3 regions of the Arthrobacter sp. 05T442 genome follow, and region 3 is predicted to be linked to each of the others. Evidence: riboswitches for the same ligand, from Rfam matches in the RefSeq annotation. Region 3 holds a riboswitch; each other region holds the start of a gene.

Region 1 (10,427 bases), on a different contig from region 3:
CGCGACCCGCCCCTGGCCGGCATACACGTTCAGTGTTGTGCCCCGGCTGAATCCGGCGAGGGTCATCCCGCTGGCCTCGGCGAGCTCGACCGCCAGGCTGGAGGGTGCGCTGACAGCTGCCAGGACGGGGATTCCGGCCAACGATGCCTTCTGGACAAGCTCGAATGATGCCCTGCCCGATACTTGCAGCACGGTTCCGCTGAGCGGCAACAAGCCCTCGCGCAACGCCCACCCCACGACCTTGTCAACGGCGTTGTGGCGTCCGACGTCTTCGCGCAGACACAACAGCTCTGCGGAACCGTCGTCGGCAATCCGGAAGAGGCCCGCGGCGTGCACGCCGCCGGTAACGTCAAAGACGGCCTGGGCCTCCCGGAGCGCGTCCGGCAGGGCCGCCAGCGTCTCCACCGGCACGCTCAGCGGGTCCGCCCCCGGGCTGAAGTGGGAGGACTTGCGCACCGCTTCGATCGAATCCGTTCCGCAGATACCGCAGGAACTGGAGGTGAAGATGTTCCGCCCGGTCTCCGGCAGGACGACGTCGGGCCGGAGCTGGGCCTCCACGACGTTGAACGTCTGGACCCCGTCCTCGTCCTCGCCTGCACAAAACCGCAGGGAGACCAGCTGTTCCGGGCTCCAGATGACGCCCTCGGAGACCAGGAACCCGGCCACGAGGTCGAAGTCGTTGCCCGGCGTGCGCATCGTGACGGAAAACGAGAGGCTCCCCAGCCTGATTTCCAGCGGTTCCTCAACGGCCAGCACATCTTCCCGGTAGCGGACCGGAAATTCGAGGGCTTGCGGGGACCCGTCCAGGACGAATTTGTGCACTTTGCGGCGCTGCGTCACGCGACCCATATAAGACTCCTAAGCAACGTGGTGTGGGGGTTTTCGGCTGATTCCATCATTGCAACTGCCGGTCACGGAAGCCAGCGCGGCGCAGACCCGGGAGCTTTCACCCAAGAAGGGCGCTCCAGTCCACGGGCCCGCTGTTCGCTGAGGGCTTCCGGGCCGGCCTCTTGGTTGGCACCGCGGCCTTCGCGGCGGCCTGCGCGGGGTCCGGGATGGGTGCTCCCCACGGAAGCGCGAAGGCGGGAACCAGTGCCCCCAGCTGGACGCCGTGCGGCGGGACCACCAGTACGCCGTCGGCCGCGGCCAGTCCGCGCATCATTCCGGGACCGGCGTGCTGGGCCGGTGATGCCATGCCGTAGAGCAGACGGTAAGGCATCAGCCGGGTCCGTCCGGGATCGGGGTCAATCGTCGACCCGCACGGCACCTCCGCGACCGGCGGCAGGGTCCCGTGGCCCAATGCCGCGAGGAGCGGCGCCCCGATCGTGGACAGCGCCATCATGGCCGCCAGCGGGTTCCCCGGGAGGCCGAGGATGAAGCGGCCGTCGGGCAGCCCGGCCAGCACGGCGGGGTGGCCCGGGCGCATGGCGATGCCATCGATCAGCAGCCGTCCGCCGAGCTCGGCGACGGAGCGCCGGAGGTGGTCCGTACCTGAGCGACCGGTGCCGCCGGTCGTGATGACGACGTCGGCGGGCAGGTTTTCGACGGCGGCCCCAGCCGCCTGGCCGACGCCGGACCCCGGGACTGGAACAGCGGCCTGGGCCGCCGGTCCGGTGGGCTCAGTGTCCTCGAGCGCGGCGAGCCATTCGGCGTAGCTGTCGCCGATCTTCACCTCCTCGGCGCAGATCCCGCCGAGCATGTGCACCACGCCGGCCAGCTGGGGCCCGAAGGTGTCACGCACTTTCCCCGGCCCGGGAAGACCGGACGACACGACCTCGGAGCCGGTCAGCACGAGGCGGACGACGGCCTTGCCAAGCACCGGGAGGGCGTCGTGCCCGGCCAGTGCGGCCAGGGCCAGGTGGGCCGGGTTGAGTACGGTGCCGCTCCGGATCAGCACCTCGCCGGCGGTGGCCTCCTCGGCGGCCCTGCGGATGTGTTCGCCGTTTCGCGGTTCACCGGGCTTGGCGGTGCCGCTGGTCTTGAGGACAGGAAGCCCGTCCTCGTCCGTGGCGAGGGTCCCGCTCTCGCTGCGCAGCACGGCCTTCGCCCCCGCCGGGATGAGTCCGCCGGTGACGATCGGACTCGCCTGGTGCGGGGTGAGCCGCTGGTTCGGTTCAGCCAGGATCCACGGTCCGCTTCCGCTGACGGCCCAGCCGTCCATGGCTGAGGACGCATAGTGCGGTATGTCCTGCAGGGCTGTCACGTCCGCTGAAAGCGTCCGTCCCAGCGCGCTACGGAGCGGCACGGGGGCCGCGGGAATGGGGGTGGCGCAGTCGAAGGCGAGCTGCCGGGCCTCTTGCCAGGTGTGGGCGAGGTGACGGTGCGGCGTTGTGTCGGCGCCGTCCGCCGTCGGGTCCTTCTCCGGGTGCGTCCCGGCGTCGTGGGGATACCCGGGTCCGGAGCCGTCCGCGGAAGCGGGGTCGCCGCCGCGGGGAGGGGCAGGTGTCATGCCCCGGAAGCTTCGGCGTCCGCGTAGTCCTTGGCAAGCTGGCGGGCCACGCGCATGGCAGCCTGCATGGAGGTTGCGTCGGTGGCCTGGCCGGAACCGGATGCCAGTCCGGCGGCGAAGCCGGCGATGAACGTGGTCAGCGGGGCGGCCGGGCGCACTATGGAATGGGCGGCGACGCCGGCCAGGGACAGGACCTCGTTCACGTCAATCTCGACGTCCTCCAGTTCCAGGGCCTGCAGCAGCGCACGGCACCAGTCCTCCAGCGTTTCGTCCTGGCTCTTCACCGTTTGCCTCCAAAGTCGTGTTCAGTTGCGGCCCCCGGACCGGCCTCCTGGACATGGCCGGGAATGGGGCCGGATACCCCGAGCGCGGAGGCGTCGTCCCAAGTGTCCACATCGTCCGTGGAACCGGCCGGGACGCGAACTTCCCGCACCTCAAGACTAGCAAGAAGGCCGAAGACCGAGGCGTTTTCGAGGGCGCCCCGCCCGGCAGCGTCCGCGACGGATCGTTGTAGCGCAATTGTGCTATAGAGCCCGAGGAGGGGTTGCCTGCGTCCGTCGGCGGAGACCGCCATGACGCCCCCTGCCCCGGTCTCGCCGGCCACCCCGTGACCGGACGTGCCCAGCGGCCCGCTTCCTTCCAGCACGTCGAGGAGTGCACGAACGGCGGCTTCCGCGCCCGGCATGTCACACGCCAGGACCAGGGTCAGGGGTGCGGCACCGGTGGAGCCCGGGCGCATGGTCCTGTGCGCGGCCAGCGCGGAGAGCCCGGCGGCGATTGCGGCAGCCGGACCGGCGAAGGGAGGGTCCTCGCGGCAGTTCAAGACGCCGGCGGGCAAGGTTCCCGGGTCCGGCCCGACCACGACGACGTCCCCGGCGCCGTGCGCGGCCCGCAGCGAGAGCTCAAGGAGGGTGGCGCCCCCGTACTCCAGCCCGGATTTGGGCACGCCGCCGAGCCTGGCGGACCGCCCGCCGGCGAGAATGACAGCATCGAACTCCACGGCTTCAGCCTAGCGCGGCGCGGCAGCCGGCGCGGCCGGACCGCGGAGGAAGTCAGGCGGCGGATTCGGGCAGCAGGAACGGATCCCAGGCCGGCGTCGGCTTCTCGAGCTCTTTGATCTGCCAGATGGTGCCCCTGGGCGGGGCTGGGACGAAGCCGAGCTTCCAGCCCATTTCGGCCGGGGTGTGGTCACCTTTGGCGTTGTTGCACCGGAGGCAGGCAGCGACGAGGTTCTCCCAGGAATCGGCCCCGCCCCGGGACTTGGGCTGGACGTGATCGATCGTATGGGCCGCCTTGCCGCAGTACGCGCACCGGTGGCTGTCCCGGCGCAGCACCCCCCGGCGGCTGACCGCGGTCAGGGTGTTGTAGCGGGGCCTGATGTAGCGGTTCAGGAGGATCACGGACGGGCGGCCCAGGATGTCCTGCGGCCCGACGACGGGATCGTCGCCCTCGGCCACCACGCTGGCCTTTCCGGTGAGCACGAGGACAAGAGCCCGGCGGAAGGTCACTACCGCGAGCGGTTCATATCCAGCATTCAGAACGAGAGTGCGCATCCGCATACCTCTTCACGGCCGCACCCGCCAGGGGCACGAGGGCCGGCTGCCCTCTGCATGGTCGGGCTATGGATCGACAAGACAAGAGTAAACACCCAAGTGCCGTATCACCGAATTTTTTTCTCGCCCGCGGGTCCGTAGTACCGGACTGGTTCATGCCGGGGAAACGCAAAGGACCCCCGCCGCAAGGGCAGGGGTCCTTCAAACGATGGAGCTATTGACCTAGCCGCCGACGCGGATGAAGACCGGGCCGGAGCCGATGTTGACGCTGTAGAGGGCGGTGGTGCCGCCGTTCCAGCCGCCGTGGACGGCCATGCCGTTGCCGACGTAAACAGCGATGTGAGCCATGCCCACGCCACCGTTCTGGTAGTAAGCGAGGTCGCCCGGCTGAGCCTCGGCGGCGCTCACGGTGCGGCCCAGGGACAGGTAACCTGCCGGCCAGCCGTGGTAGTGGATGCCGGCTGCGGCCAAAGCGTTCGTGGCCAGCGCGGTGCAGTCCTGCGACACACCGATCTGGGCGTAGGCGGCGGCGGCGATGGTTGCGCCGAAGCCGCTGCCGATGGCTGCCGGTGCGCCGACGGATGCAGTGGCGCCGGCCTGGGTGCCCGCAGTCTTTGCCGCGGTGGCATCCTGGACCTTCACAACGGGCTTAGGGGCCTCGACCACGGGGGCGGGCGACGTGGACACAGTCGGCTTCTCGTAGGAGATCGCGATGGTCGAAGCAGCCGAAATAGTTGCCGGGGAAGCTGACTGGACTTCGAGGGCGGAAGCGGAGGTGGATTCGCGCTGAACGTTGGTCTCAGCAGCGTTGGCCGCGATACCGCTGGTCAGGACCAGGCCGGATGCTGCAGCGATGACTGCAGCCTGGCGGCCCATGCCGCCGGCGTTGTCGCCGACAGCCTTGGCAATGACAGCCAGCGAGTTGGTCTTGGTGACCTCGGCGCGGTGCCGTGCGATTGCACGAGTAGTCATTCAGTTCTCTCTTTCGTGATCCTTGGACCGCGCGTTTTAGGCGCGGACTGAGGACGCTCCGGCATCTTGGGGGTACGCCGGATCGCCCCGAATGGGTTAGTTAGCGAAGGGTGTACTGCGAAGACGCGCCAAAAGCGGGAACTGCGTGCAGGTGCTTGGCCTGCAGTCCGGACTCGGCAGCAATGAAGCGTGTGGAGTCGGATCCAATCCGGGCGCCGGCAAGGGCAGCACGGGACTTGGATTCCAGCGGGCTCGCTAGAGCCGCGCACGCGCGGTGACGCGCAGCATTGTGGCGTGAAGACACGAAAGTAGCCTCTCCCAATGCCTGCGAGGTGAGCTGTCGGATTCGGATGGGAGTCACCCGGCCGCTCCGCTTCCTTGGAAGCTTTGCGACTTAACCCCAAGGCCTTCTTGCGAAGACCAAAATTGGTTCCCCCGCCCCTGCCAGACGATGTAATGCGAACGGACCTTGAGCGGTGGCAGAGCTAGGCAATCCACTCAAGAGCGCCAACTTCGGAAAAGTTGGCGTACCTCATACGGTACAGCAGTTGGGATTCAATGTCACATTCAGATCACGGCGTGTCACAAGAATGCGAGAGTGACCCATCATCTTGGCTCAGAGCCAGCCGAGGGGGTCAACAACATCGCCGTTGACCATCACCTCGAAGTGGAGGTGGCAGCCGGTCGACGCGCCCGTGGTGCCGCTCATCGCGATGAGGTCGCCGCGCGAGACCTTCTGGCCGACGTGGACCGAGGAAGAGGACAGGTGGTTGTAGGTGGTCTCCAGGCCGTTGCCGTGGTCGATCACGATGCGGTTGCCCCCGCCATAGGGGTGCCATCCCGAAAAGGTCACCGTGCCGCTGGCTGCCGCGTGGACGGCTGTTCCGCACTGCGCGGCATAGTCCTGGCCGCGGTGGAACTCACCGGCACCGCCGGTGATCGGGCTGACACGGTAGCCGAAGGGCGAGGAAGCGATCATCACATCCAGCGGCGCACCGAGGGTGCCGGCCGACGCCGCACGGGTGATACTGCCGACGGACTGCGCGCTCAGCAGCTGCTTGAGCTTCCCGTCCGGGTCACCCTTGGTGGTGACGGCCGTGCGGCTGAAGTCGACCTTGGCGCCCGCTGCGGCAGTTACATCCGGCTGCGACGCGGCGGAAACGGATCCGGAAGGCCCGCCGTCCGTGGCCATGACCGGGCTGGTGACCGGGACGGTGACCGTGAGGACCAGGCCTGTGGCAGCCAACGCCATTCCGGCCTTCTGCCCGACGCCGCTGGCAGCGGCAAAGTCCGTAATCTGGCGGAACGGACTGCGGCGGCCCCGGCGTTCGACGCGGTGCGCGTCACGCGGGCGGTCGGCCAACGGCGCGAGAGCCTGACGCGGTACCGGAGCAGGACCGGCGGCGCGACGGCGACCTTTGGCGGTCTGGGTGGTCAAGGACGGTTCCTCTCTGGATGGCCTGCGGAGTTAGCTGTCGGATTCGGGTCAGAGAGATCAAAGACCCGGTCCGCCGTGGCAAGCTTCCAGACACAGAGGCACGTTGGAATCCCACTGTGGAGTGCGCTTGCCGCTGACGGACTTCACCCCAAGGCCGCTCTGAAGGCGGCCGCAAGTGGTTCCCCCGCCCCTGCCAGAAGGCGATTCTGCGACTGATCCGCTGGCAGGGCTCGGCTTCGGATCAGGTAACGCTTTGGTATCGGTACTGGAGACTAACTATAGGTGATTAAGCCGCCCGGTAATAAATCCGTAATCACCCTTGTGCACAACTCATAGGTCGCCCCACCACCCAGGCGTCAGCGCAGGTCAGCCGACCGTTACAAACACATGCGCCGCGACTTCGGGCGGCAGTTCGAGGGCGCCTTCGATATCCGGAACCCGGACCGAGATGTACTCGCCCACCCGCTCCAGCGAGAGGCGCGCCCCGGGGCGGATTCCGCCCTCGTCCAACTGGACGAGCAACTCCGGTTCCACCTGGATCGGCTCCGCCAGGCGGCTGACGATGATCCTCGAATCAGCGCCGTAACCGGCCATGGCGTCCAGCAGGTTCACCACGTCCGCGGCGAACTCGCTGGACGGGGTGCCGCCGAGGTCCGCGAGCCCGGGAATCGGGTTCCCGTACGGCGAAACGGTCGGGTGGTCGAGCATCTCGAAGATCCTGCGCTCCACGCGTTCGCTCATCACGTGTTCCCAGCGGCAGGCTTCCTCGTGGACGTACGCCCAGTCGAGGCCGATCACGTCAGCGAGCAGGCGTTCGGCCAGGCGGTGCTTCCGCATGACTCCGACGGCGCGTTTCCGGCCGGTTTCCGTCAGCTCAAGGTGGCGGTCGCCCGAAACAATCACGAGGCCGTCACGCTCCATCCGGCCAATGGTCTGGGACACAGTGGGGCCGGAGTGACGCAGTCTTTCGGCAATGCGGGCGCGGAGGGCGACGATGTTTTCTTCTTCAAGTTCCAGAATGGTCCGAAGATACATCTCCGTCGTATCAATCAGATCCGTCATTCAGCTCAGCTCCTCGAGCGCCGTCCTTGCATCATTCCCACCGTACCGCGCGCAGGTTGCGCCCTGGCGGGATCCGCCGTACGTTCGCAGCACAGCTTAGCCTATTTTGAATTACTCCGGATAATCTTCGGGCGTACGCGCGGTCGTCTCAATGACCGGACTGTGACGGCCTTTTTCCGCGTCCACCGGGGCAGTCAGGCAGAATGAAACGGAGTCTTCGTTGCAGCCACCCCTGCCGGACCATCTCCCAAGCCACGCTAAGCATCAGCCGAAAATTGGAGCCCCTGTGAGCGACACCAGCATCACGATCCCCGCAAACCTCCTCCCCAAGGACGGACGGTTCGGCGCCGGCCCGTCCAAGGTCCGTCCGGAACAGATGGAGGCCTTGGCAGCGGCGTCGGCGACACTGCTGGGAACTTCCCACCGCCAGGCGCCCGTCAAGAACCTTGTCGGCTCGGTCCGGACGGGGCTCGGTGAATTCTTCCGCGCTCCGGAGGGCTACGAGGTCATCCTCGGTGTCGGCGGCTCCACGGCGTTCTGGGATATCGCCAGCTTCGGCCTGGTCGAGAACAAGGCACAGCACTTGTCCTTTGGAGAATTCGGCTCGAAGTTCGCTGCCGCCACCAACAAGGCGCCCTTCCTCGCGGAGTCGTCCATCATCAAGTCCGAGCCCGGCACCCGCCCGTCCGCCCAGGCAGAGTCCGGCGTCGACGTTTATGCGTGGCCGCAGAACGAAACTTCGACCGGCGTTGCCGCTCCGGTCAAGCGCGTGGCCGGCGCCGACCGGGGTTCCCTCGTGCTCGTGGACGCGACATCGGCGGCGGGTGGCCTGGACGTGGACGTGGCCGAAGCGGACGTGTACTACTTTGCCCCGCAAAAGAACTTCGCGTCCGACGGCGGCCTGTGGCTGGGTCTGTTTTCCCCGGCGGCCCTGGAACGGGCAGCCCGGATCAAGGCCAGCGACCGCTGGATTCCCGATTTCCTGGACCTCCAGACGGCCATCGACAATTCGCGGCTGAACCAGACGTACAACACGCCGGCACTGGCCACGCTGGTCACCCTGGATGCCCAGGTGCGGTGGCTCAACGCCAATGGCGGGCTGGACTTTGCCGCGGCCCGGACCGCGGACTCCGCCGGGCGGATCTACCGCTGGGCCGAGGCCTCCGACTACGCCACGCCGTTCGTGGCCCGGGCTGAGGACCGCTCGAATGTTATCGCCACGATCGATTTCGACGAATCGGTCGACGCCGCCGCCATCGCCAAGGTGCTCCGCGCCAACGGCGTCGTGGACACGGAGCCGTACCGCAAGCTGGGCCGCAACCAGTTGCGGATCGCAACCTTCGTGGCGATCGAGCCGGACGATGTTTCGGCGCTGCTGGAGTGCATCGACTTCGTCGTGGGCGAGCTCAAGAAATAGCGCCACACCGCGGCGAGCCCAGGGCGGGGAACGCCGCCGGCCGCGCAGGGTTCAGTGTTCGACGGCGTCGTCCGGGTTTGTTTCCCGGGCGGCGCCGCTCGCGTTTGCGCCGGAGCCCGATTCGAGGCGGAAGTGCCGCAGCCCGCGGGCACGCCGGTCAAAGCGGATCCGCAGCTGCTTCGCCCGGACAATCCACAGGACCCCGATCAGTGCCGCGATCAGGCCGGAGCCGGCCGCCACGCTCATCGACCAGCGCGGACCGGCAACGTTGGCCACCCAGCCCACGAACGGCGCGCCGATGGGGGTGCCGCCCATGAAGATCGCCATGTACAGGGCCATGACGCGGCCGCGCATTACCGGATCCGTCGTGGTCTGGACATAGCCGTTCGCGCTGGTCATCATGGTGATCGCGAAGAGGCCCACGGGCACCAGCGCGACTCCGAACCAGAAGTAGTCCGGCGCCAGGGCCGCTATCCCGCATGCAACGCCGAACGCTCCGGCGGCGCCGAAGATGATCCGCAGCCTGGGCTTGCTGCGCCCTGCTGACAACAACGCCCCGGCGACCGAGCCGATTGCCATGATCGAGTTCATCAGGCCGAAGGCACCAGCGTCCAGGCCGAACTCGGTCCCTACCATGGCGGCGATGAACAGGGCGAAGTTCAGTCCAAGGGTTCCGACGATGAAGATTGCCACGAGCACCACGACTATGTCCGGCCGGAACCGGACGTACCGCAGACCTTCCCGGATCCGGCCCTTGCCCGTCCCCGCCCGCGGCAGCTGACGAAGTGACATCGCCGGAATCTTCCACAGGCTCAAGAGCAGGGCGAGAAATGTGAGCGTGTTGATCAGGAACACCCAGCCGGGGCCGACGACCACCGTGAGCACGCCGGCCACGGCCGGTCCGATCATCCGGGCCACATTGAACGAGGCACTGTTCAGGGCCACCGCGTTGGGAAGATAGTCGTCCCGGACCAGTTCGGAGACGAAGGTCTGCCGCACGGGCGCGTCCAGCGCGGAGACGACGCCGAGCAGCAGCGCGAACGCGTACACGTGCCAGAGCTGCGCGGCGCCGGAGACCACGAGGACCCCGAGCCCTGCGCTCAGCAGCGCCATCGCGGACTGGGTCAGGACAAGGAGCTGTTTGCGGTTGAACCGGTCGGCGACCAGGCCGGCAACCGGGGCAAGGAACAGCTGGGGACCGAGCTGGAGCGCCATCGTGATGCCCATGGCACCGGCGTCGTGATCGGTGAGGTGGGCAAACACGAGCCAGTCCTGGGCGGTGCGCTGCATCCAGGTCCCGATATTGGAAATGATCGCACCGATAAACCAGATCCGGTAGTTAAGGATCTGCAGCGACTTGAACGTGGACATCATGTCCGGCCCTCCCCGTGCACTCCCCCGGACGCTTCCAACCGCTAGTCAGCCTCGACTGCGGAATCGTCCTGCTCGTCGTCGGATTCTTCGGGCTCGTCGTCGGACATGTCCGAGGGCTGCTCCGCCGGCTGGGCCTGAGCGTCCGTGGTGTCCTCGTCGCCC
Region 2 (10,427 bases), on a different contig from region 3:
GCTTGTTATCGGCGCACAGTGCCTCCCGGAGCCTGCTCCTGTTATCCGGCAGGATGCTGCCGGTCCAGCCACTCACGTCCACCCATCGTGCCGCACAGACGCCAATTCGGCAAGATACTGCCGAAACCGGGGCCTGAGGACGGCGATCTCCCCCGTGACGCATCAACCGGCAGCATTTTGCCGGGGCGTACGCTGGCGACGTCAGCCCGGAACGGCGCCGTCCCGCTACGCAACGCAGGAGCCGGGCGAAGGAGCTCCCGGCACTTCTTAAGCGTTTCTTAAGGGGCCCAAGGCAGAGTTGTACAGGACGCGTGACCGCGCGCCGCTGCCCCGAGCCGGAGGATTCCATGACTGGACCCGCCCCTGTAGACCGCATTGCACCTCACCACGTTGACGACGAACGCCCCGCTGCCGGACTGCGGTTTTGGGCCCTGCCCCAAGCCCGGCACTGGCTGCTGTTGGGCGCCCTGCTGTGCGCGGCAGTGATCGCCCTGGGCCTGGCGGTGCAGCTGGTGCCCGGCGATGCCACGGCCGAGCTGGGCGTGGACCAGGACCTCAGTAAGCACCACGCCGCCGCGCTGACCGCCGTCGCGATGGCAATTAATCTCGTGTTTGGCCCGGTGGCCGGTGTCATGCTGATCGGCGTCGCCGCCCTCTACATCTGGCTGGTCCGCCGTGACCTGGTCAAGGCCGTAGCCTTCGGACTCGTGGCATGCTCCGGCTGGGTGGCCAGCGAAGTCTTCAAGCTCATCATCGCCCGACAACGGCCCAACCCGGCGCTGCTCTTCGACCCGCTCTCGCCCGAGACGGGGTCCAACAGCTTCCCCAGCGGCCACGTCTCCTTCGCCGTCGCACTGGCTTTCGCCCTCTATTTCCTGGCCCGCGGAACCCGCTGGTCCAAGGTCATCGCCGTCGCGGGTGCCGCCATGGCGGTCATCGTGGCCTGGTCACGGCTGTATGTCGGGGTCCACTACCCCACCGACGTGGCGGCCTCATTCCTTGCCGCGAGCGGAGCGGTGGTACTGCTCGCCGGGCTGTGGAACCGCTTCGCTCCCCGGATCGCGGACCGTCTGCCGGCCGCCGCATTCCTCCGATCAAGCCGGCGCTAGGGAAGTGGCCATGCACAGCATCTATGCTTCGGGACTGGTTCCGGCCCTGACGGCCGCAGCCGGATCCCCCTCGCTGCTTGACCCGGCCAGCCTGCTCGCGGGGCTCGGGCCCGCAGCGCTCGGCGTCATCGCCGCGATGGTGTTCATCGAATCCGGGGTGCTGTTCCCGTTCCTGCCCGGCGACTCCTTGCTTTTCACGGCGGGCCTCCTGCATCAGCAGCTGCAATTGACGCTGCCCGTCCTGATCGGCGTCGTCACCGCAGCGGCCGTGGCCGGCGACCAGGTCGGCTACTGGCTGGGGCGCACCTTTGGCCGGCGATGGTTCAAAGATGATGCCAAGGTCCTGAAGACCGCCCACTTGACCACAACGGAGGAATTCTTCCGCCGCCACGGCGGCGCCGCCGTCGTCCTGGCCCGTTTCGTGCCCATGGTCCGGACGTTTGCGCCCCTGACCGCCGGCATCGGCCGCTACGGGTACAAAGCTTTCACACTCTGGAATATTGTCGGCGCCCTGGCGTGGGCCGTGTCCGTGATCCTGCTGGGCACCTGGCTGGGACACTACGAGATCATCGCCAAAAACATTGACGTCATCGCCGTGGCCATGGTCCTTGTCTCTGTCCTGCCCTGGGCCATCCAGCTCCTCAGGCGCCGCCGCAGCAACCGCCGCGCCACCGCTGGAACCACTCCGGATAGTGCCGATGGAACCGCGCACGACACGGCCGAAGGCGTGCGGGCCGGGGAAATGGCCACGGAAGAATAGGCGCATGACAATCGCCGGCCTGCCGTCCCTGCTCCTCGTCGAGGACGACGCCGTCCTGGGCCCGCTCATCGCCGAGCTGCTGGAGACTGACTACCGGATCCGGCTGGTCGCCAACGGCCGGGACGGCCTGCATCTGGCGCTGACGGAGCCGTGGGACGTGATGGTGATCGACCGCGGACTGCCCGGGATGGATGGAATCAGCCTGATCGCGGCCCTAAGGTCCAAGGGCATCGCCACGCCGGTCCTGATTCTGACGGCGCTGGGCGATCCCGACGAGAAGGTCCGGGGCCTGGATGCGGGCGCCAATGACTACGTGACCAAACCGTTCGACGCCGGTGAACTGGCTGCACGCCTTCGCGCACTGACGCGCACCTACAGCCCGTCCGTCGGGCCCGTGAGCATCGGCGACTGGGAGCTCGATCCGGCATCCCGCTCGGTCCGGTCCGTTTACGGAAGCCTGGTCTCCCTCACGGCGAAGGAGGCCGAAGTGCTCGCGGCACTCGCCGCGGAACCGGGCCGGGTCTTCACCCGGGACGAGCTGCTCGCCGGCTTCTTCCACCCCACGGACCAGCCCGGCGTGATCGACACCTACGTCCACCACCTCCGCCGGAAAATCTCCAGGACCGTTATCCGCACTGTCCATGGCGTTGGCTACCAGATTGGCGACGCCCATGAGTAAGGGAAGCGAAGCGAATGACTAAGGAAGCACTGCCGGGCGGCGCCCCGGACCAGTCCACCTTGCGCAAGGCCTCGCTCAAGGTGGCGTTGCGCATCAGCGCCGCCTGCGCGGTGATGGTGCTCTGCCTCCTCGCCGTCACCGCCCTCTATCTGATGAACCAGCTGGCCCACCCCGAATTGCCGCACTCCGGGGCTGCCGGGGCAACCTACACCTACCTTGATTCCAAGGATCTGCTCGAGGCGATGATCATTGCCGGGGTGGCAGGCATCGCATTGGCCGGCCTTGTGGGCTGGCTCAGTGCCCGCAGCGCCATCCGCCCGCTGGGAGAGGCACTGGCCCTGCAGCGCCGGTTCGTCCAGGATGCCAGCCATGAACTGCGCACGCCGCTGGCCATCCTGGACACCCGGATCCAGCTTGCGCAGCGCGATGCGGCACCGGACTCAAAACCAGGCCGGGCCCTGGTTAGGATTCGCGAGGATGCCGCAACGCTGACAGGAATCGTCAACGAACTGTTGCTGGCCGCAACCGCGGTTGCCCCGGATCCCCAGGCTGAACCGATCGATCTGGCCTGCGTCGCCGCTTCTGTCGCGGAGAGCCTCCAGCAACTGGCAGCCGAAAGGGACGTCCGATTGGACTTCTCCGCCGGCGGCCGGCCGCAAGCCAGGATCGAACAAAATGCCCTGCGGCGCGCGGTGCTCGCGCTGGCGGACAACGCCCTGGCCCATACCCCGCCCGGCGGGTGCGTCACGATTGGCGCCGGTGCGGAGCGGAACCACGCGGTCATCACCGTGGCGGATACGGGCGCCGGGATTACCGGCGTCGACCAGGACCGGATCTTCGACAGATTTGTCAGGGCGCCCAGCCCCGATGGAGCGCGGGGACAGCGGAGCTTCGGCATCGGCCTGGCGCTGGTCCGCGAGATTGCCATGGCCGCCGGCGGGACGGTGGAGGTGGCCCGGACGGGCGCCGAAGGGACCGTCATGAAGATCGTCCTTCCCGCAGCCCGGCTCTGAGCGGCGGCCGCACTCAGTTCGCCGGCGCGGCCCGGGATCCCGCCAGGTCCCCGGCCGGTGCGTCTGCCGGCTCCACGTTTGTCCTGGCGAGGAGAGCCGCAACAACCTCGGCCACCAGGTCTTCTTTCTCGCGCTTCTTTGCGTCCTCCATCTGGGCGACTTCGACGCGGGCGGCCTGCCAGGCCGACCAGTGGCCGGAGACGAGGGCCCAGAGCGACAGCGCCGAGACGTAGACGACGGAATCCAGCCAGCCCATCATCAGCGAGACCGGAATCATGAGGATCCACAGGATTGCCAGCCACCCGTTCACCCGCCGCATGAAGACGGGGTCCCCCTGGACCATCGCCCAAAGACTTTTTACCGGGCCCAAACGTCCTCCTCATATCCGTGGCGGGACAGTCCTGCCGTCGGGACTTTATCCGCCGATTCTGTGAGAAAGCTGAACGCCAAAAGACCGGCGATCCACTGCCCCGGGGCAGTGGATCGCCGGTCTTTCGGACACGCATCCGGGGCCCGTTGGGCCGCAGCGCCTAGGCGCGGACGAAGGTCACGGGGCCGGTGGCGGTCAGCCAGGACAGCGGGTGGACGATCGTGGAGTTGACGCCGTTCATGCCGCCGCTGATGACCTGGCCATTGCCGGCGAAGATGCCCACGTGGCCTGACTGCACCACCATGTCACCGGGCTGGGGCGTGCCCACAACGGTGCCCTGGCTGAGGAACTGCGTGGGTCCGAGGTCGCCGACCGGCTTGCCCGCGGCTCCCAGGGCCTTCTCCACCATGGCCGTGCAGTCCTGCGTGAGGCCCAACTGGGCGTAGGCAGCGGAGAGCATGGCGGCGTTGCGGCCCCCTGCCGCCGGATCTGCCGCCGGAGCCGCGGCAGGGGCTGGTGCAGGTGCTGCCTGGACCTGGACGGATGCCCTGGGGGCGGCCGGCGCCTGCACTGGTGCTGCCGCCGGGGCTGCGGCAGCAGGCTTGGGCTGAACGACGACCGGAGCGGCAGTGGACGCCACGGAAGGACGATCGAAGCTGATTTTGACGGTGGAATCCGCGCTGACCGGCGTGCCGACCTGGCCCTTGACGTCAACGGACGACGCCGGCGCTGAGTCGCGCTGCACCGGGGCACCGGCGGCATTAGCCGCCATCCCGCTGGCAAGGACAAGGCCGGATGCGGCGGTGAGGACGGCGGCTTGGCGCGCGAAAGTATTGATTGAAGACATGAATTTTAGCCTCTCCCAATGCCTGCGAGGTGAGCTGTCGGATTCGGATGGGAGGCACCCGGCCGCACTCTGGGCCCGCGTTCCGGGCACTGTGCGGCTTCACCCCAAGACCTGCGAACCAGTAGGTCGAAAGTGGTTTCCCCGTCTCTGCCGGACGTTGATGCGAGTTGTCCCGCGGCCGCGGCAGAGTTAGGCAATCGGCTGTGGGAGCGCCCGTATCGGAGATAACGGGCACTTGTCCACGGTACGGGGATGACCGCCGAAAGTCACATTCAGGTAACGGCCGCCCCCTTGCCGCGGGAATTACCCGCGGGAATTGCCCATAGGGAGAGCGGCGCATAGGCACATAGGATGATGCCACCAGCTCATCCCGAAGTGGAGGCCCGAAATGAACAGCCACTGTGTCGCCATCTGCCAGCTGAGCAATCAGCCCCAGGAAGATTTTGATGTCAACACGGAGCTGCTGGTCCTGGAAGGGAAAGAAGTCCATGTGTCGACCTGGGATGCGGAACCCCGGGACGGCGGTTTCGACGTCCACGTCCTCAACGACCGCGTCGACGCACTCGGGTTCATGGTTGTCACCGATTGGGAGTTCCTGGACGGGAAGGCCTACGCGGTGGTGGAACGGAGGCCGGCCGGGTCCGGCGCAAGGTGACATTCCTGTCAATGGCGCTGATCGCCGTCGTCGCCCTGGCAGGGCCCCTATTGGCGTTACCGGCCCGCTGGCGGCTGCCGGTGGTTCTTGGCGAATTGCTGGCAGGCATCGTGATCGGTCGGACCGGGTTCGCGCTGATCGACTCGAACGACCCCACGTTCAGCCTGCTGGCGAACATCGGCTTCGCGCTGATGATGTTCGTGGCCGGAACTCACGTGCCGGTGAGGGACCCCCACATCCGCTCGGCCCTCGGAAAGGGCTCGCGCCGGGCCGCGGTGGCGGCGGTCGCGGCTGTGGTCATCGGAACCGGCACGGGACTGGCTTTCGGCACCGGGCATGCTCCGCTCTACGTGGTGCTGCTCGCCTCCTCATCCGCCGCACTGGTCCTCCCGATTGTCGATTCCCTGCACCTCGGCGGCCCGCACGTGGTGGCTTTGACAGCGCAAGTGGCCATTGCTGACATCGCCTGCATTGTCGCCTTGCCGTTGGCCGTGGATCCGCCGAACGCCGGCCGCGCCGCCCTGGGGGCGCTCGCGGTGGGAGTGTGTGCCATTGCGCTGTTCTTTGCCCTGCGTTCCCTCGAGCGAAGCGGCACGCGCCAGCGTATGCATCGGCTCTCGGAGAACCGCAAGTTTGCCTTGGAGCTGCGGATTCAGCTGGCGCTCCTCTTCACGCTCGCCGGAGTGGCCAACTTCGGCCACGTGTCGGTGATGCTGGCCGGCTTCTCCTTCGGGCTCGTGGTGGCCGCCGTCGGCGAGCCGCGGCGGTTGGCACGCCAGCTCTTCGCAGTCAGCGACGGCTTCCTGGGCCCGATCTTTTTTGTGTGGCTGGGGTCTTCCCTGAACCTCCGCGAGCTCGCTGGCCACCCCGACATGATCGTCCTGGGCCTGGCCCTGGGGATCGGGACGGTGTTGCTCCACTCCGGTTTGCGCGCGTTTGGGCTCCCCCTGCCACTGGGCGTACTCTCGGCGGCCCAGTTGGGCGTTCCCGTGGCAGCAGCGAGCATCGGCACGCAGCTCCACGTGCTGCTGCCCGGGGAGGATGCCGCCTTGCTCCTGGGCGCGCTGGTCACCATAGCCGCGAGCGCCGTTGCCGGATCGCGGGCCGCCAAGTCCTTCGTTCAACCGTTGGACGCCGGAGACGCGACCCGCTGAGCCTGCACCAGGGTGACGGCCTCCCGGACCACGTCCTCCTCGTCGGCCGTCGCCGGCGGCCCGGCCAGGACCCGGCTGGCACGCCGGACAAACCTGTCCCAGTCCCCCGTACCGGCACGGAACGCCCGCAGCGGCGACAGCAGGGCGGCACGACGGAGCCACATGTCCGGCTCAAGAATCCACCGGTCCAGCACGGCGTCAGCGCGCACCCTGCCGACCACGTCCAGGCCTTCCAGCATGGGTCCGATCACATCGATTGCGAGCGGATCAACGAGGTCCCGCAGCCGTGCCTGGCGGACGAAGCCCTCTATCCGCGTCAGGTCCGCGTTGGTCAGCAGCCGCACGTTGGACTGCAGCAGGACCACCGCGGCGAGGCGCCGCTCAAAGACCGGCACCGCCCACAGTTCCGAGCCCAGCGCGGTGATGTCATCGTGCGACAGCCCCGGATGGCGGCGGCCGGCATCGCGGACCGTCCCGCGGACGGCCCCTACTGAGGCGCCGTAGAACCGAAGGGCGCTTCCCAGCCGGGCTTGCGCCGCCTCGGCCCGGCTCCACGAGCCTTCCCGCTGCAGGGCGGCATCGATGAATTCCGCGGCGTCACTCACACGCCCATTCTTCCGCCTTGACGGCCCGAACACGAACCGGCGGCTGCAGCTCAACCGGTCACTGTCAGCCGGCCCCGGGCGATGCTTTCCGGCGAGTGTGCCGGATCCCCGTCATATGGCTCGTTCGAAATGTCCACCACGGGGTACTGGGCCAAATCCAGTCCGCTCGGGATGACAAAAATGCCGGGGTCATTGCCCAGGACTCCGAGGCTGACCATCTTGGACAGGTCGGCGGAGCCCACCCAGACCTCGCGGAAACCCGAAACCTTCTCTTCGGCCAGACGGATGACGAGCTGGCGGGTGCCGTTCGGGAGCCGCTGGACCACTGCGTTCCCGCTTGCGGCGTGGGCCGCCAGGGGTTGCAGCGATGTCTGGGCCAGGACCACGGCCGGCGGCGTGGGCGCCGCGGCCGGCGGTTCAGTGCGGCCGAGGATGCCCGCCGCAGTCCACGCGCCCGCTGCGCCGAGCACTACTCCCGCAGCAACCGCCGTGATCCACAGGCCGCGGCGCGTTCCGGGAGTCCTCCGGCCGGGCCGCAGGGGAACCGGCGGCGCAGACGACGAAAGGGGCGGCGACGTCGGCTCTTCCGCCGGGCGCACCGCTTGCGCATCGGTGCCGCGCCCGGCCCGGGCACCTTGCGCGTCCCGGACAGGTGCCGCGGAGCGGCTCAAGGGATCCGCTGCCAGGGATGGTGACAGCCCGAGTGCCTGATGGATGGCGTCCCAATTGTGGCTTCCGGGTTCCGTAAGTTCCACGGCGGCGGGGTCGGCTGTGGCAACCAGGACCGTGCGCCGCAGCGCCGCGAGGGTTTCGCTGCATTCCCGGCAGCCCGCCAGGTGGACGGCATCGGATTCGTTCCCGAGCGGCTCACCCAGGGCAAGGAGGCTGAGAAACTCGGGGTCAAGGTGTTCCACGTTCCACCTCCAGACGGGCCCGCAACCGGGTGAGACTGCGCCTGATGTGGCTCTTGACGGTGCCGAGCGGAAGGTTCAGGCGCGAGGAAATCTGGTCATGGGTCAAGTCCTCATAGAACGCCAGCCGCATGATTGCCGTCTGGGGATCCCCGAGTCGCTCCAACTCCTCTTCCAAGGTGATCCGGTCCGCCACGGCCTCCACGTCTTTGGCACCCGGATTGGCGGTCGGGTCGCGGACAAGGTGCACGGCTGCCTGTTCGAGATCGCGCTGGCGGGAACGGGATGACATTGCGTCGTAAATGGCGTTCCGCGTGATCCCGATCAGCCAGGCCGGCAGGCGAGCGGCCTCCGGCCGATAGCTCGCCCGCGATTTCCAAGCCCGAATGAAGACCTCCTGCGTAACGTCGTCTGCGGCCGCCTGCTCGCCCAGGGACCTTAACGCCAGAGTGTAGACGAGGGGGCTCATCTTCCGGTACGCCTCAGCCAGGGCCTGTTCCTCTCCGCTGGCGAACGCATGATCGAGACCTACGTCCCAACCCTGCGCGGCTGCCTCCATAGGATGCTCCTTAGAGCGGCATCGACCCCTGTGGGACCACATTATTCCGCGCCCAGCGGTGTGGGGCAACGGTGGTTCGACGGCGGAGACGGCCGGTGGGGCCGCGCGGAACGCGACCCCACCGGTTGACGAAGACAGCATGTCACTCCTGAGGCGGACGGACGTTAGCCGTTGTGTCCCCTCTGTCCGCCGGATTTGGAGTCCACCACCTGTACAGCGACGCCCAGGTTGTTATCGGCAAGGCTGCCCCAGGCGTAGACGATCGTGTTCTTGCCTTCGGCGATGTTGACGTCGGCCGGGCCGATCAGTGGGGCGGTGGTTCCCGCGGCAGCGACCGACGCGGACACAGTCCCGGCCTTGAGGGTAAGCGTCTTTTGGTGGGGACTGGTCAGGCCCTTGATAACCGCGGTTCCGCCGGCCAGGACATCGACGGCCGGTGCGGCGGCCACGTGACGGACCGTCAGCTTGCCCTTCCCGTCGGGGCTGGCGGAGGTGTTATTCGTGAAGAGGGTGGCAGTGGGGGTTCCGTCAGCGGCCAGGTGTGCCACTGCCGTGTAATTCCGCCCTGCCTCCAGGTCGACTGTCACGGGACCGATCACCGGGTTGTCCGCGCTCGTGGCGTCGGCCCCGGTGATCGCGATCTTGTGGTCACCGTCGGGGACGGTCAACGGCCCTGCCAGCGTTCCCGGCGTGAAGTTGTCCAAGGTCAATTTGCCGTCTACCCAGACATCTACGGTGAGGCCCGGTACGCCATGAAGAACGGACAGCTGGGCCGTCTCCTTGCCGTGGTGTCCGTCGCCGGCCTGGGCGGGGCCGGCGACTGCGAGTCCGGCCAGAAGCGTCATTGCTCCGGCGACGGCAGAGATTGTTTTGCGCATTTCAAACTCCTCGTGGAGGCCCGGCTTGCGGGCGGTGCTTTGCTTACACCCTTAACTACCGGCCGGAGGCCCTGCGCGGATGCAGTCCGCTCGAACTTTCCCTCTGCATAGACTGGAAGCATCCTGTCCCCGGAACGAAAGCGGTCTCCGCAACCATGCACCCCAAGCTGGCACTCGCCGTCGCCCTTTCCACCCTGACGCTGGGGGTGGCGTCGTGTTCGGCACCGGCGCCGGCACCGACTGCCACCACCTCTTCCCCGGCAGCCTCTTCCTCCCCGCCCGCAGCAGCCGCGCCCGCCCCTGCCGGCTTTGCCCTGGACACTGCGGGTATGCGTGAGCGCATCACCAAGGCGGGCCTGGCCGTCCTGACGGCGGAGGGAAACGTGGACCACTACCACGCGCACCTGGACGTGCTCAAGGACGGCAACCCCGTACCCGTGCCCGCCAACATCGGTATCACGATCAGCGCGGCAAACAGGCCCGACGGCATCTCAGCCCTGCACACGCACGACACCACCGGCGTCGTCCACATCGAATCGCCCACGGCGGGGCAGGTCTTCACGCTTGGGCAGCTTCTCACGGAATGGGGCGTCCTCTCCGGCAGCGGAACCCCCGGGACAGCGAACGGGCCGGTGGACGGCTGGACCGCTTACGTCAACGGAAAGAAGTACGACGCCGGCATCCGTGGCCTCCCGCTGAAAGCACACGACGAAGTGGTGTTGTCCTACGGGGCGCCGCCTGCCACGATCCCGGCCACGTACGAGTTCCCGCCGGGCGAGTGACGCCGTCGCCGGGCCGCCGTCCGCGGGCGCGGAAAAAGCGAATACGTGCAGCCCTGGGGCCTGGTTACCCGAAAGTAGGCTCAGATGGGAAGGAACCACTGCACA
Region 3 (10,427 bases):
TCCCGCGGGAGGCCCGCCAACGTCCGGGTGATAGTTTTGACCCATGCGCACTCTCGTTGTGGACCACCCGCTGGTCGCCCATAAGCTCACCGTTCTGCGGGACAAGAACACCCCGTCCCCGGTCTTCCGCCAGCTCACCGAGGAGCTCGTCACGCTCCTGGCCTATGAGGCAACCCGCGATGTCCGCACCGAGCCGGTGACAATCGAGACGCCGGTCAGCACCACCATCGGCACCGCCTTCACCAAGCCCACCCCGCTGGTGGTTCCGATCCTCCGCGCCGGGCTCGGCATGCTCGAGGGCATGACCAAGCTGGTGCCCACCGCCGAGGTCGGCTTCTTGGGCATGGCCCGGGACGAAGAGACCCTGGACATCATCACCTACGCAGAGCGGCTCCCCGAGGACCTCACGGACCGCCAGATCTTCGTCCTGGACCCGATGCTGGCCACCGGCGGAACCCTGCGCGAGGCCATCAAGTTCCTCTTCAAGCGCGGCGCCTCCGACGTCACCTGCATCTGCCTGCTCGCCGCCCCCGAGGGCCTGGCCAAGCTGGAAGAAGAGCTGTCCGACGCGAACGTGACAATTGTCCTCGCGTCCATCGACGAGAAACTGAATGAGAAGTCTTACATCGTGCCCGGCCTGGGCGACGCCGGAGACCGCCTCTACGGGGTCGCGGGCTGATCCCGCCCGGCTGACCCGGCCCGGCTGACCCGGTCGTCCCACGCGCCAACGGGCCTCCGGTATCTTCCGGATCTTTCGATTCGCGGCTAGCCTGTGCACCATGGACTGGAAACTTGAACTCGTCTTCGTCCCCGTGTCCGATGTCGACCGCGCCAAGGACTTCTACGTCAACAAGGTCGGCTTCAACGCCGACTACGACGAGCGGCCCATGGAGGGCATCCGCTTCGTGCAGCTGACGCCGCCCGGTTCGGGCTGCTCGATTGCCATCGGCGAGGGCCTCAATGACGCCCCTCCCGGCACGGCCCCCAGCCTTCAGCTCGTGGTCAGCGACATCCAGGCCGCGCACAAGCAGCTCAAGGACAACGGCGTGGACGTCAGCGACGTCGACGTCCAGGACTGGGGGCACTTCCTCTATTTCGCCGATCCTGACGGCAATAAATGGGCGGTGCAGTACATCCCCGGCCGGCCCAACGGCTGATCCTGCCGGCTTGCGCGCGGCGACGGCTCCTCCCTCCGTCCGCGCCCAGTGAAGCAGGGGCATGGGGCAGGATGGGATCATGAACCTTCCATCCCGCCGCAGCGCTTCGACCCTGACCGTCCGCGCCATCCTGTTCGATATGGACGGCACGCTGGTCGATTCCACGGCCATCGTGGAGCGGGTATGGACCACCTTTGCCGGGCGCTACGGCCTGGATATCGGGGAGATCCTGCGTTCCTCCCACGGGGTCCAGGCGATGGATACGGTCCGCAGGTTTGCCCCGGCGGGTGCGGACGTCCATGCCCTGGCGGCCGAACTCGGCAAGATGGAGCTGGCCGAGACCCGCGGCATTGTCCCGGTGCCAGGCGCTCTGGAGCTGCTGGCGAGTCTCCCGCCGGACGCCGTCGCGCTGGTGACGTCCGCGTCGCGGGACCTGGCCGCGGTCCGGATGGCGGCCGCGGGGATCGGCGTCCCGGCTGTCTCGGTCACGTCCGAGGACGTTGTCCGGGGCAAACCGCACCCTGAGGGATACCTCCGGGCCGCCGCCCTGCTGGGAGTGGACCCGGCCGACGCGGTGGTGTTCGAGGACGCCCCGGCAGGCATCGCCGCGGGACTCGCCGCCGGCATCCGGACCGTGGCGGTTGGATCCAACGCCGGCGAATTGCCCCCCGGCGTGCTCCACATCCCCGACTACTCCGAGATCTCCGTGACCACGCATGTGACCGGCGCGGGCGTGCGCACCCTGTCCTTCAGCTTCTAGGGTCCGCGTGGTCTAGGACCGCACCTACCCCGCCAGCAGGTACACGGTGGTGCCGTCCATGGTCTGCGCCTTGAAATTCGACTGCACCCAGCCGGCAATCCGGACCGCGTCGTCGGACCCGGATTGGCCCTGCATCATCCGCCCGGCGATGAAGTAGTGGATCTTCCCTTCGGCCACGAGCTGCTGGAACTGCGCCAGGGTGGGGGCGGGATCCGTGCCGTTGAACCCGCCCACGGCCATGACCGGCAGCTGGGTGGCCAGCTGATAGCCGGCGGCATTGTTGGACCCCACGACGGCGGCCGCCCAGGTGTAGTTCCCGACGCCTGTTTCCAGTGCGGCCACCAGCGCTGCCGAGGGGGTGCTGGCCCCGAGCAGGCCGCCCATGCCGCCTGCCCCGCCTGCGCCGGGGCCCCGCGCGATGCCGGTCGCATTCCCGGTGGCGTTCCCCTGCCCGCCCAGGACCGCCGGGATTCCGGCGCCGCCCCGGCCGGATACTGACGGCCCGGCGCTGACAATCGAGCCGCTGTGGGCCGTCGAGGCCGTGGCGAGCGAGTACGCCAGCGGCCCGGCGAGGGACGCGGCGACGGCGACTGCCGCCGTCGTACGCCGCAAGATGCCGGACGAGGCGGGCCGGCGGACCGTGACGCCGGCCAGCACCAGGGAGCCGGCCGCGAGCGCCGCAAGGAGCGCCACCCAGGCCAGCCACGGCACGAACGCCGTGGTGCGGCCCAGCAGTTCGGAGGCCATGAACCCCGCGGCGATGATGGCGGTGGCGAGGACGGCCGCGGCGACGGGCTGGTCCCGACGCTGCCAGAGCAGGATGCCGCCCAGCCCGGCAAGCCCTGCAATCCCGGGCGCCAGGGCCACCATGTAATAGGGGTGGATGATCCCTGCCATGAAGCTGAAGGTCAGTCCGGTGACGGCCACCCAGGAGCCCCAGATGATCACGGAGGCCCGCACGGCGTCGGTGCGCGGCGCCCGGCGGCCCAGCCACAACAGGCCGCCCCCGAGCAGCAGCACCGAGGGCAGCAGCCACGCGACCTGGCCGCCGAATTCGCTGTTGAAGAGCCGGAACAGCCCCGGCGTGCCCCAGCCGTTGCCGCCGCCCACACTCCCGGTCTCGTCGCCGCTGAGCCGGCCCAGCCCGTTGTAGCCGAGCGTCAGTTCCAGGATGGAGTTGCTCTGGGAGCCGCCGATGTATGGCCGGGCGCCCGCGGGGACGAGCTCGACGGCGGCCAGCCACCACCCGGCTGCCACGGCCATCGCCGCGCCCGCACCCAGCAGGTGGAGCACGCGTTTGCCTGTTCCGGCTGGAGCGGCAAGCAGATAGGCCGCGGCGAAGCCGGGGACAACCAGCAGCACCTGCAGTTGTTTGGTCAGGAACCCGAAGCCCAGGAACACCCCCGCCAGCAGGAGCCAGCGCAGTCGTGCGTCCTGGATCGAGCGGAGCACGGCGTAGGCGGCTGCCGTCATGAGCAGCACCAAGAGGGCGTCGGGGTTGTTGAACCGGAACATGAGCACGGCCACCGGCGTCAGGGCCATGACCGCGCCGGCCAGCAGTCCTGCGCGGTGGGCGAGTCCGGCGTCAGCCGTGGCCGGAGCGGCTGCCCGGCGCACGGCCAGATAGACCAGCCAGACCGTCCCGACCCCCATGAGCGCCTGGGGCACGAGGACGCTCCATGAACTGAGTCCGAACAGCCGCACGGACAGCCCCATCACCCACAGCGAGGCAGGCGGCTTGTCCACGGTGATGGAGTTGGCGGCGTCCGAGGAGCCGAAGAACCAGGCTGTCCAGTCCTGCGATCCGGCCTGGGCCGCCGCGGAGTAGAACGCGTTGGCCCAGCCGGAGGCGCCGAGATTCCACAGGTACAGGGCGGCGGTGGCCAGGAGCAGCCCGGCCAGTTCCAGCCGCGGCCGCAACGGCTCGGACCAGGCGGCGGCACCCGCCGTGCGCGGGAGACGGCCCCCGCCCGCCGTTCGGGGCCGGAGCAGGGTGGAAGCCGGGAGGGGGCGGAGGGTGTCAGTCATGGCGGCCTAGGCTCCCAGCTTGTAGACGGTGGCGGTGCCGACCGTCTGGGCCTGGAAGTTGGCCGCGACCCACGTGGCCACCTCCGAATTGCCCCCGCGGCCGCCCGCGCCGCCCATCCCGCCCATCCCGCCGGAGATGAAGTAGCCGATTTCGCCGCGATCCACCATGGCCTGGAACTGGGCCAGCGTCGGGTAGGGGTCGCCGCCGTTCCAGCCGCCGAGCGCAATTACGCTGGTGCCCGTGGCGAGTTCCAGGCTTGCGGCCTGCGTGGCGCCGGAGACGATGGCGGACCATTTGGTCCCCGTGGACTTGAGCAGCGTGGTCAGCTCGGAGGAGGCGCTTTCGGCGCCCAGGGGACCGGCGCCGCCGCCGAACGCCCTGGCACCGGCCGCCGTCGGGCCACCCATCGCAGAGGCGGTGGGTCCGGAGGTGGGAATGGAACCGGCGTGCGGCTGGGCCGCCGTCGCCAGCGTCCAGGCGGTGCTGCCGAGGGCGCCGGCGAGCAGGGAAAGGATCACGACGCCGGCCGTGGCGGCCTTGCGGAACCGGCCGGGAAGTCCCGGGAAGTGGTCCACCCGCAGGAGCAGCGCCGCGGCGGCGAGGACGCCGAGGGCCACGGCGATCACGCGCATTCCGGGCAGCCAGGCCGGGTCACGGCCCAGGAGCACCGCGGACCAGACCGAGCTCGCCAGGACCGTGACGGCCAGGACAACCCGTGCCGGCCAGTACGCCCGGCCCCGCCACAGCTCCACGGAGCCGATGCCAACGAGGGCTCCGATTGCGGGCGCGAGGGCCACGGCATAGTACGCGTGCACCGTGCCGCTCATGAAGCTGAAGATCCCGGCGGTGACCACGAGCCAGCCACCCCACAGCAGAAGCGCCGCGCGGGTCTTCGAAGTCCGATCTTCCCGGCGGGTGAACCACAACCCGGCGACGAGCAGGACCAGGGCCGCCGGCAGCAGCCAGGAGACCTCCCCGCCGAAGCTGGCGCCAAACATCCGGGTGATCCCGGCCGTTCCGCCGAAACCGACGTTGCCGCCGGGCATCCCGCCGCCGCCCGGCATCCCGCCGCCGGAGCCGGTGATCCGGCCCAGTCCGTTGTAGCCGAACGTGAGCTCCAGGAAGCTGTTGTCCTCGGACCCGGCCATGTACGGCCGGGCCGACGCAGGGGTCAGTTGGAACAGGGCAACGTAGCTCCCGGCCACCACGGTGATCCCGGCGGCTGCGCCCAGCAGGTGCAGCAGCCGCCGGCCCAGGTTGGTGGGGGCCGCCCACAGGTAGGCAAGAGCGAGGCCGGGCACGATCAGGAAGCCCTGCAGCATCTTGCTCAGGAAGGCCAGCCCGATCACGGCGCCGGCGGCGGCGAGCCAGGCCCAGCCGGCCTTTTCGATGGCCCGCGTGGTCAGGTAGGCGGCCAGTACCAGGCACAGGGTCAGCATGGCGTCCGGGTTGTTGAAGCGGAACATGAGCGCCGCCACCGGCGTCAGCGCCAGGGCGCCCCCGGCCAGCAGGCCGGCGGCCGGCCCGGACACCCGCTTGACGGTCAGGTACAGCAGCCCGACGGCGGCCACGCCCATGAGTGCCTGCGGAATGAGCATGCTCAGTGGGGAGAAGCCGAAGATCCGTCCGGCCAGGGCAGGGATCCACAGGGCGGCCGGCGGCTTGTCGACGGTGATCGCGTTGCCTGCGTCGAGGGAGCCGAACAGCAGGGCCGTCCAGTCCTTGGTGCCGGCCTGGATGGCCGCGGCGTAGAAGGAATTGGCGTAGCCGGTGGCCTGCAGGTTCCAGAGGTAGAGCACGGCCGTGAGGACCAGCAGCACGGCGGCCGAGGGCCGCACCCAGCGCAGCTGGTTCCCGAACAGCAAGTGGTCTTGGCGGTTCCGTGGTGCTGCCGGCGGCGCGTCCGGGGTGGAGACTAGGGGCGCGGCGCTGGGGCTGATGGTGGCTGTCATCTACTTGGCCGTTTCTGTGCGGGGGCGGGAAGTGTCAGTGGTCCCGGACGTCGGGAGGGCCGTCGTAGGGGCCCGGTTGCGGAAGACCACCAGCCGGAACAGCAGGAACTTCACGGCGGTGGCGGCCAGGTTCGCCGCCGTGAGCGTGATGATCTCAAGCCAGCGGTCGGGCTGCCCGGAGGAGGCGCCGTGCACGACGGCGAGGGTCCCGGAGGTCAGCGCCAAGCCGATGCCGAACACCAGCAGGCCCTCGAAGTGGTGGCGGGCAACCTGGCTGGGGCCCTGGATGCCGAACGTGAAGCGCCGGTTGGCGGCGGTGTTGGCCACGGCGGTGGTGAGCAGCGCGAGGAAATTGGCGAGCTGCGGGTCCATGAGGCCGCGGCAGAACAGGAAGATTGCCAGGTAGGCGAGGGTTGATGCAACCCCGATGCTGCCGAAGCGGACGAGCTGGCCGAACAGGCTTCCGCCGGGGCTTTGCTCGTGGGCGCGGGAGGCTGCGGGGAGAGGGCCGCGGGCGAGGGCGGCGCGCAGTTCCGGGACGGGGATGCGGCCCGAGACGAGGTCCCGACTTAACCGCGCCATGCCGCGCAGGTCGGCCAGGGCGGTCTGGACGATGTCGACGCTGGACTGGGGATCGTCGGTCCAGTCCACGGGGACTTCGTGGACGCGCAGCCCGCACTTTTCGGCCAGCACCAGCAGTTCCGTGTCGAAGAACCACGCCTTGTCCAGGGTGTGCGGGAGGAGCTGCCTGCCCACGTCCGCCCGGATGGCTTTGAACCCGCACTGTGCGTCGCTGAAGTGGGCGCCCAGGAAGGAGTGCAACAGGAAGTTGTAGCTGCGGGAGATGAATTCCCGCTTGGGCCCGCGGACGACGCGGGAATTGCGGGTCAGGCGGGTCCCGATGGCCAGGTCCGAGTGGCCGGAAATCAGCGGCGCCAGCAGGGGACCCAGGGCCGCCAGATCGGTGGACAGGTCAACGTCCATGTAGGCCAGGACCGGTGACGGCGAGGCGAGCCACACGTTGCGCAGTGCATTTCCGCGGCCCTTTTCGGCCATGTGGACCACACGGACCTCACGGAGTTCGCGGGCGACGCGTTCTGCCGTCTTCAGCGTTCCGTCGGTGCTCGCGTTGTCCGCCACCGTGATCCGGAACGTGTGCGGGAAGGAACCAAGCAGATAGGCGTGCAGCCGGCGCAGGCACTCTTCCAGGTCCCGTTCTTCATTGAAGACCGGGATGGTCACATCCAGGACCGGTCCAGCGGTCCGGGTGTCGACGGGGGAGCGCCGGCAGCCTGCTTGAGCTGCGCGTCCGGGGGCGGCACTCGTGTCGGGTGCTCCGGCCAGGGAAAGCCTGGCCGGAGCGGCCTGTCCGGCCGGCATCGCCGTCGGATGCGGCAGGGGTCCTGGGGCCTGGTCTGTGAACGTCATGGTTCAACAGTGACGGCGTCCCATATGAGGGGTTTAGGCCAAAGCTGTGCGGTGCCTGTGGAAGTCCGCCAAGGAAAAGCCGGCAGTCCCAAGAAGCAGGCAAAAAAAGCAGCAGACCCCGGATCCTCGGATCCGGGGTCTGCTGTGAGGGGCGGGCGTTGCCTCTTCCGGCCTTAGTACCAGCTGTTGGCGTAGTGGAAGTTTAGTGCACCGCACGGGGAGCCGTAACGCTGCTTGACGTAGTTCAGGCCCCAGTTGATCTGGGTCCGGTAGTTGGTCATGTAGTCTGCGCCGGCGCTCGCCATCTTCTCGGCCGGCAGCGACTGGACCACGCCGTAGGCGCCGCTGCTAGCGTTGGTGGCGGTCGTCTTCCAGTCGGACTCCCGGGTCCAGAGCTTCATCAGGCACTGCATCTCGCTCGGGGCCCAGCCGTAGGTGCCGAGCTGGGCCGCAGCGTAGGCCTGCGCGCCGGCCGGGTCGTCGACGGCTACCGGGGGAGCCGGGGCCGGCGCAGGGGCCGCCGGGGCCGCGGGTGCCGGTGTCTCGACCGGCTTCACTTCTGCCGCCTGGGGCGCGACGTTTCCGGCGGTCGGCGCAGCCTGGGCCCCGACCCGGACCCTGTCGAAGTTCAGGTGCGTCAGCGGGTCAGCGCTGGTGGATGCCTCGGCGCTTGCCGCGCCGGCGTTCGGTCCTGGGATGTCGGCGGCCTGTCCGGCGGCGCCGACGCCGATCAGCACCGCGCAGGCCGCAGTGACAACGGCGGCCCGGCGGCCGGTGGACCCGATGTTTGAGGCGAACCGGAACAGGGGTGAAGCGGGCTTGGCCGGCTCGGCGCGGTGGCGCGACCTGGTGGAAAGGGGTTTTCGCGAGACGCCCTCAGGGCGCGTTTGTACCTTGAATTCAGTCATGATCGCCTCTCAACGCCGGCGGAGTTAGCTGTCGGGTTCGGATAAGGTCATCCGGCCGCACGGAAGATCACGTGTCGGCTTCACCCCAAGGGCGCAAGTGTGCAGAATGCCCGGGAACTCTGGGTCCCCCGCCTCTGCCTGGTCCAGCGGAATCCGGGAAGCGGCAGAGTTTAGCGTCCGTCCGGATATGCGGCACCAATGGCAGCCGCACCCCAAAAACGCTACAGCATTCGCGAGCTTAAGTCACATTTCGATAACAGGAACCGCTTCGGCGGTGCGTCGGCTTGCTACGCGAGCCCCGGCGTGGGGGCTGCGGGAAGGCGCACGGCGAACTCTGTCCGGCCCGGCCGGGACGTGACTTCGACCGTTCCTCCGTGGGCCTCCACGATCGACTGCACAATGGACAGCCCCAGCCCGGAAGTCCCTTCGGAGGTGGGTGCCGCCGTCGCGGGAGGAGCTCCGGTGCCGGACGCAGCTTGGGTCTCCGCGGTCCCGGCCGCCGGGTTTTTCCGCGCGGCATCTGCGCGTGCGAAGCGGGCGAAGACCCGGCCGATGAATTCGGGGGCGATCCCGCTGCCGTTGTCCGTCACGGTGACTACGGCACTGCCGTCTGCCGAACGCATCACGCCGGTGACCACGGTGGTCCCCGGGCCGGTGTGCTTGCGAGCATTGGACAGGAGGTTGGCGAGCACCTGGTGGAGCTGGGTCGCATCACCGCGCACCACCACGGGCTCCTCCGGGAGTTCCAGGTGCCAGACACGGTCCGGGGCCATCACCTTCTCGTCGCTGACCGTCTCGATGGCCAGCTGGGTGAGGTCGACGTCGCTGAGCTTGAGCGGCTGGCCCTCGTCCAGGCGCGCCAGCAGCAAAAGGTCCTCCACCAGGGTGGTCATGCGTTCGGACTGGCTCTGCACGCGGGCGAGCGACTTCTCGCCGTCGGGGGTGAAGTGCTCGGTCATCCTCATGAGCTCGGTGTACCCGCGGATGGCGGTGAGCGGAGTGCGTAGTTCGTGTGAGGCGTCGGCCACGAACTGGCGCACCTTCATCTCGCTTTCCTGCCGTGCCTCGAGCGCGTTGGAGACGTTGTCGAGCATCTGGTTCAGTGCGTAGCCCACGGCGCCCACTTCCGTGCCCGGATGGGCGGCCGACGCCGGGACCCGCACCGCCAGTGCCACTTCGCCGGCGTCGAGCGGGAGGCGCGAGACCTTGGTGGCCACCTCGGACAGCTGTTCGAGCGGCTTCATGTTGCGCCGGATCAGGGCTGTTCCGGCGAGGCCGATCAGCACCAGGCCGCCCGCGGACACCACCACCATGGTCCAGACCAGCGACGCCAGCGTGTTCTGTTTTTCGGCCAGCGGGAGCCCGGTGACGATCACGTCGCCATACGGTGCCTGCACGGCGGTGAGCCGGTAGGCGCCGGCGGACAGGGTGCGGTCCACGGGGATGCCGTTCGGCGTGAGTGCCAGGAGCACGTGGTCGTCGTCGGGGGAGAGGCTCCTCCGGCTGGCATCCTGGGCGAGGAAGCCGGCGCTGCTGACGGCGCCGCCCAGGATCCGGGCGTTCAGCGTGCCGACGCCCTGCCCCCGTGCCTCGAGGGGATCCGGGCGTCCGCCGGAACCGCCGGGCGAGGGCCGGCCGAACTCGCTGGAACGGTGGGACGCCTCATCGAGCTGCGTGTCGAGTTGCCGGGTGAGGAACAAATCCATGGAGGCGTAGCTGAACAGGCCGACGGCGCCGCAGATGGAGACGAGCAGGGCCATGGCGACGAGGACCAGACGGGTGCGCAGGTGCCAGGTGGACGGGTCGCGCCAGTCGCGCCCGGGGGCACGGATCTCACCGGAGAGTGTGGGCACAGATCACTCCGACGGCTTCAGCACATAGCCGGCGCCGCGCACGGTGTGGATCATCGGGGGGTGGTTGGCGTCGACCTTCTTGCGGAGGTAGGAGATATACAGTTCAACGATGTTGGCCTGTCCGCCGAAGTCGTAGTCCCAGACGCGGTCCAGGATCTGGGCTTTGCTGATCACGCGCTTGGGGTTCTCCATGAGGTAGCGCAGGAGCTCGAACTGCGTGGCGGTCAGATGCAGCTCCTGGCCCGCCCGGGTGACTTCCCGGGTGTCGACGTTGAGCACCAGGTCTCCCACCACGAGTTCCGCGGTGTCCATGGCGGCCACCCCGGACCGCTGGACCAGC

Evidence for each region. Region 3 has a riboswitch for cyclic di-AMP ahead of AC1DES_RS03450 (aggregation-promoting factor C-terminal-like domain-containing protein). Riboswitches for the same ligand answer to the same signal wherever they lie in the genome.
Region 1: another riboswitch for cyclic di-AMP. It lies ahead of AC1DES_RS05620 (M23 family metallopeptidase); the one in region 3 lies ahead of AC1DES_RS03450 (aggregation-promoting factor C-terminal-like domain-containing protein).
Region 2: another riboswitch for cyclic di-AMP. It lies ahead of AC1DES_RS14615 (NlpC/P60 family protein); the one in region 3 lies ahead of AC1DES_RS03450 (aggregation-promoting factor C-terminal-like domain-containing protein).

What each region holds. Positions count from the first base shown of each region.
Region 1 covers NZ_JBFTKM010000003.1:230,307-240,733, forward strand. The annotation lists gene fdhD (formate dehydrogenase accessory sulfurtransferase FdhD) at 1-849, opposite strand, end outside; gene AC1DES_RS05595 (molybdopterin molybdotransferase MoeA) at 947-2,449, opposite strand; gene AC1DES_RS05600 (DUF6457 domain-containing protein) at 2,446-2,733, opposite strand; gene mobA (molybdenum cofactor guanylyltransferase) at 2,730-3,449, opposite strand; gene AC1DES_RS05610 (HNH endonuclease) at 3,502-4,002, opposite strand; gene AC1DES_RS05615 (NlpC/P60 family protein) at 4,225-4,974, opposite strand; cyclic di-AMP (ydaO/yuaA leader) riboswitch at 5,283-5,452, opposite strand; gene AC1DES_RS05620 (M23 family metallopeptidase) at 5,591-6,412, opposite strand; cyclic di-AMP (ydaO/yuaA leader) riboswitch at 6,417-6,625, opposite strand; gene AC1DES_RS05625 (iron-dependent transcriptional repressor DtxR) at 6,779-7,474, opposite strand; gene serC (phosphoserine transaminase) at 7,761-8,891, shown strand; gene AC1DES_RS05635 (MFS transporter) at 8,943-10,262, opposite strand; gene AC1DES_RS05640 (DUF3027 domain-containing protein) at 10,307-10,427, opposite strand, start outside.
Region 2 covers NZ_JBFTKM010000016.1:4,446-14,872, reverse strand. The annotation lists gene AC1DES_RS14645 (helix-turn-helix transcriptional regulator) at 1-76, opposite strand, end outside; gene AC1DES_RS14640 (phosphatase PAP2 family protein) at 348-1,109, shown strand; gene AC1DES_RS14635 (VTT domain-containing protein) at 1,120-1,869, shown strand; gene AC1DES_RS14630 (response regulator transcription factor) at 1,874-2,548, shown strand; gene AC1DES_RS14625 (sensor histidine kinase) at 2,563-3,561, shown strand; gene AC1DES_RS14620 (hypothetical protein) at 3,575-3,904, opposite strand; gene AC1DES_RS14615 (NlpC/P60 family protein) at 4,092-4,778, opposite strand; cyclic di-AMP (ydaO/yuaA leader) riboswitch at 4,784-4,977, opposite strand; gene AC1DES_RS14610 (hypothetical protein) at 5,167-5,433, shown strand; gene AC1DES_RS14605 (cation:proton antiporter) at 5,445-6,587, shown strand; gene AC1DES_RS14600 (DNA alkylation repair protein) at 6,554-7,192, opposite strand; gene AC1DES_RS14595 (anti-sigma factor) at 7,243-8,106, opposite strand; gene AC1DES_RS14590 (RNA polymerase sigma factor) at 8,093-8,662, opposite strand; gene AC1DES_RS14585 (DUF4397 domain-containing protein) at 8,827-9,540, opposite strand; gene AC1DES_RS14580 (hypothetical protein) at 9,696-10,322, shown strand.
Region 3 covers NZ_JBFTKM010000002.1:72,245-82,671, reverse strand. The annotation lists gene AC1DES_RS03485 (phosphatase PAP2 family protein) at 1-31, shown strand, start outside; gene upp (uracil phosphoribosyltransferase) at 44-679, shown strand; gene AC1DES_RS03475 (VOC family protein) at 780-1,157, shown strand; gene AC1DES_RS03470 (HAD-IA family hydrolase) at 1,237-1,917, shown strand; gene AC1DES_RS03465 (ArnT family glycosyltransferase) at 1,942-3,945, opposite strand; gene AC1DES_RS03460 (glycosyltransferase family 39 protein) at 3,952-5,898, opposite strand; gene AC1DES_RS03455 (bifunctional glycosyltransferase family 2/GtrA family protein) at 5,899-7,326, opposite strand; gene AC1DES_RS03450 (aggregation-promoting factor C-terminal-like domain-containing protein) at 7,500-8,234, opposite strand; cyclic di-AMP (ydaO/yuaA leader) riboswitch at 8,233-8,393, opposite strand; gene AC1DES_RS03445 (HAMP domain-containing sensor histidine kinase) at 8,522-10,087, opposite strand; gene AC1DES_RS03440 (response regulator transcription factor) at 10,091-10,427, opposite strand, start outside.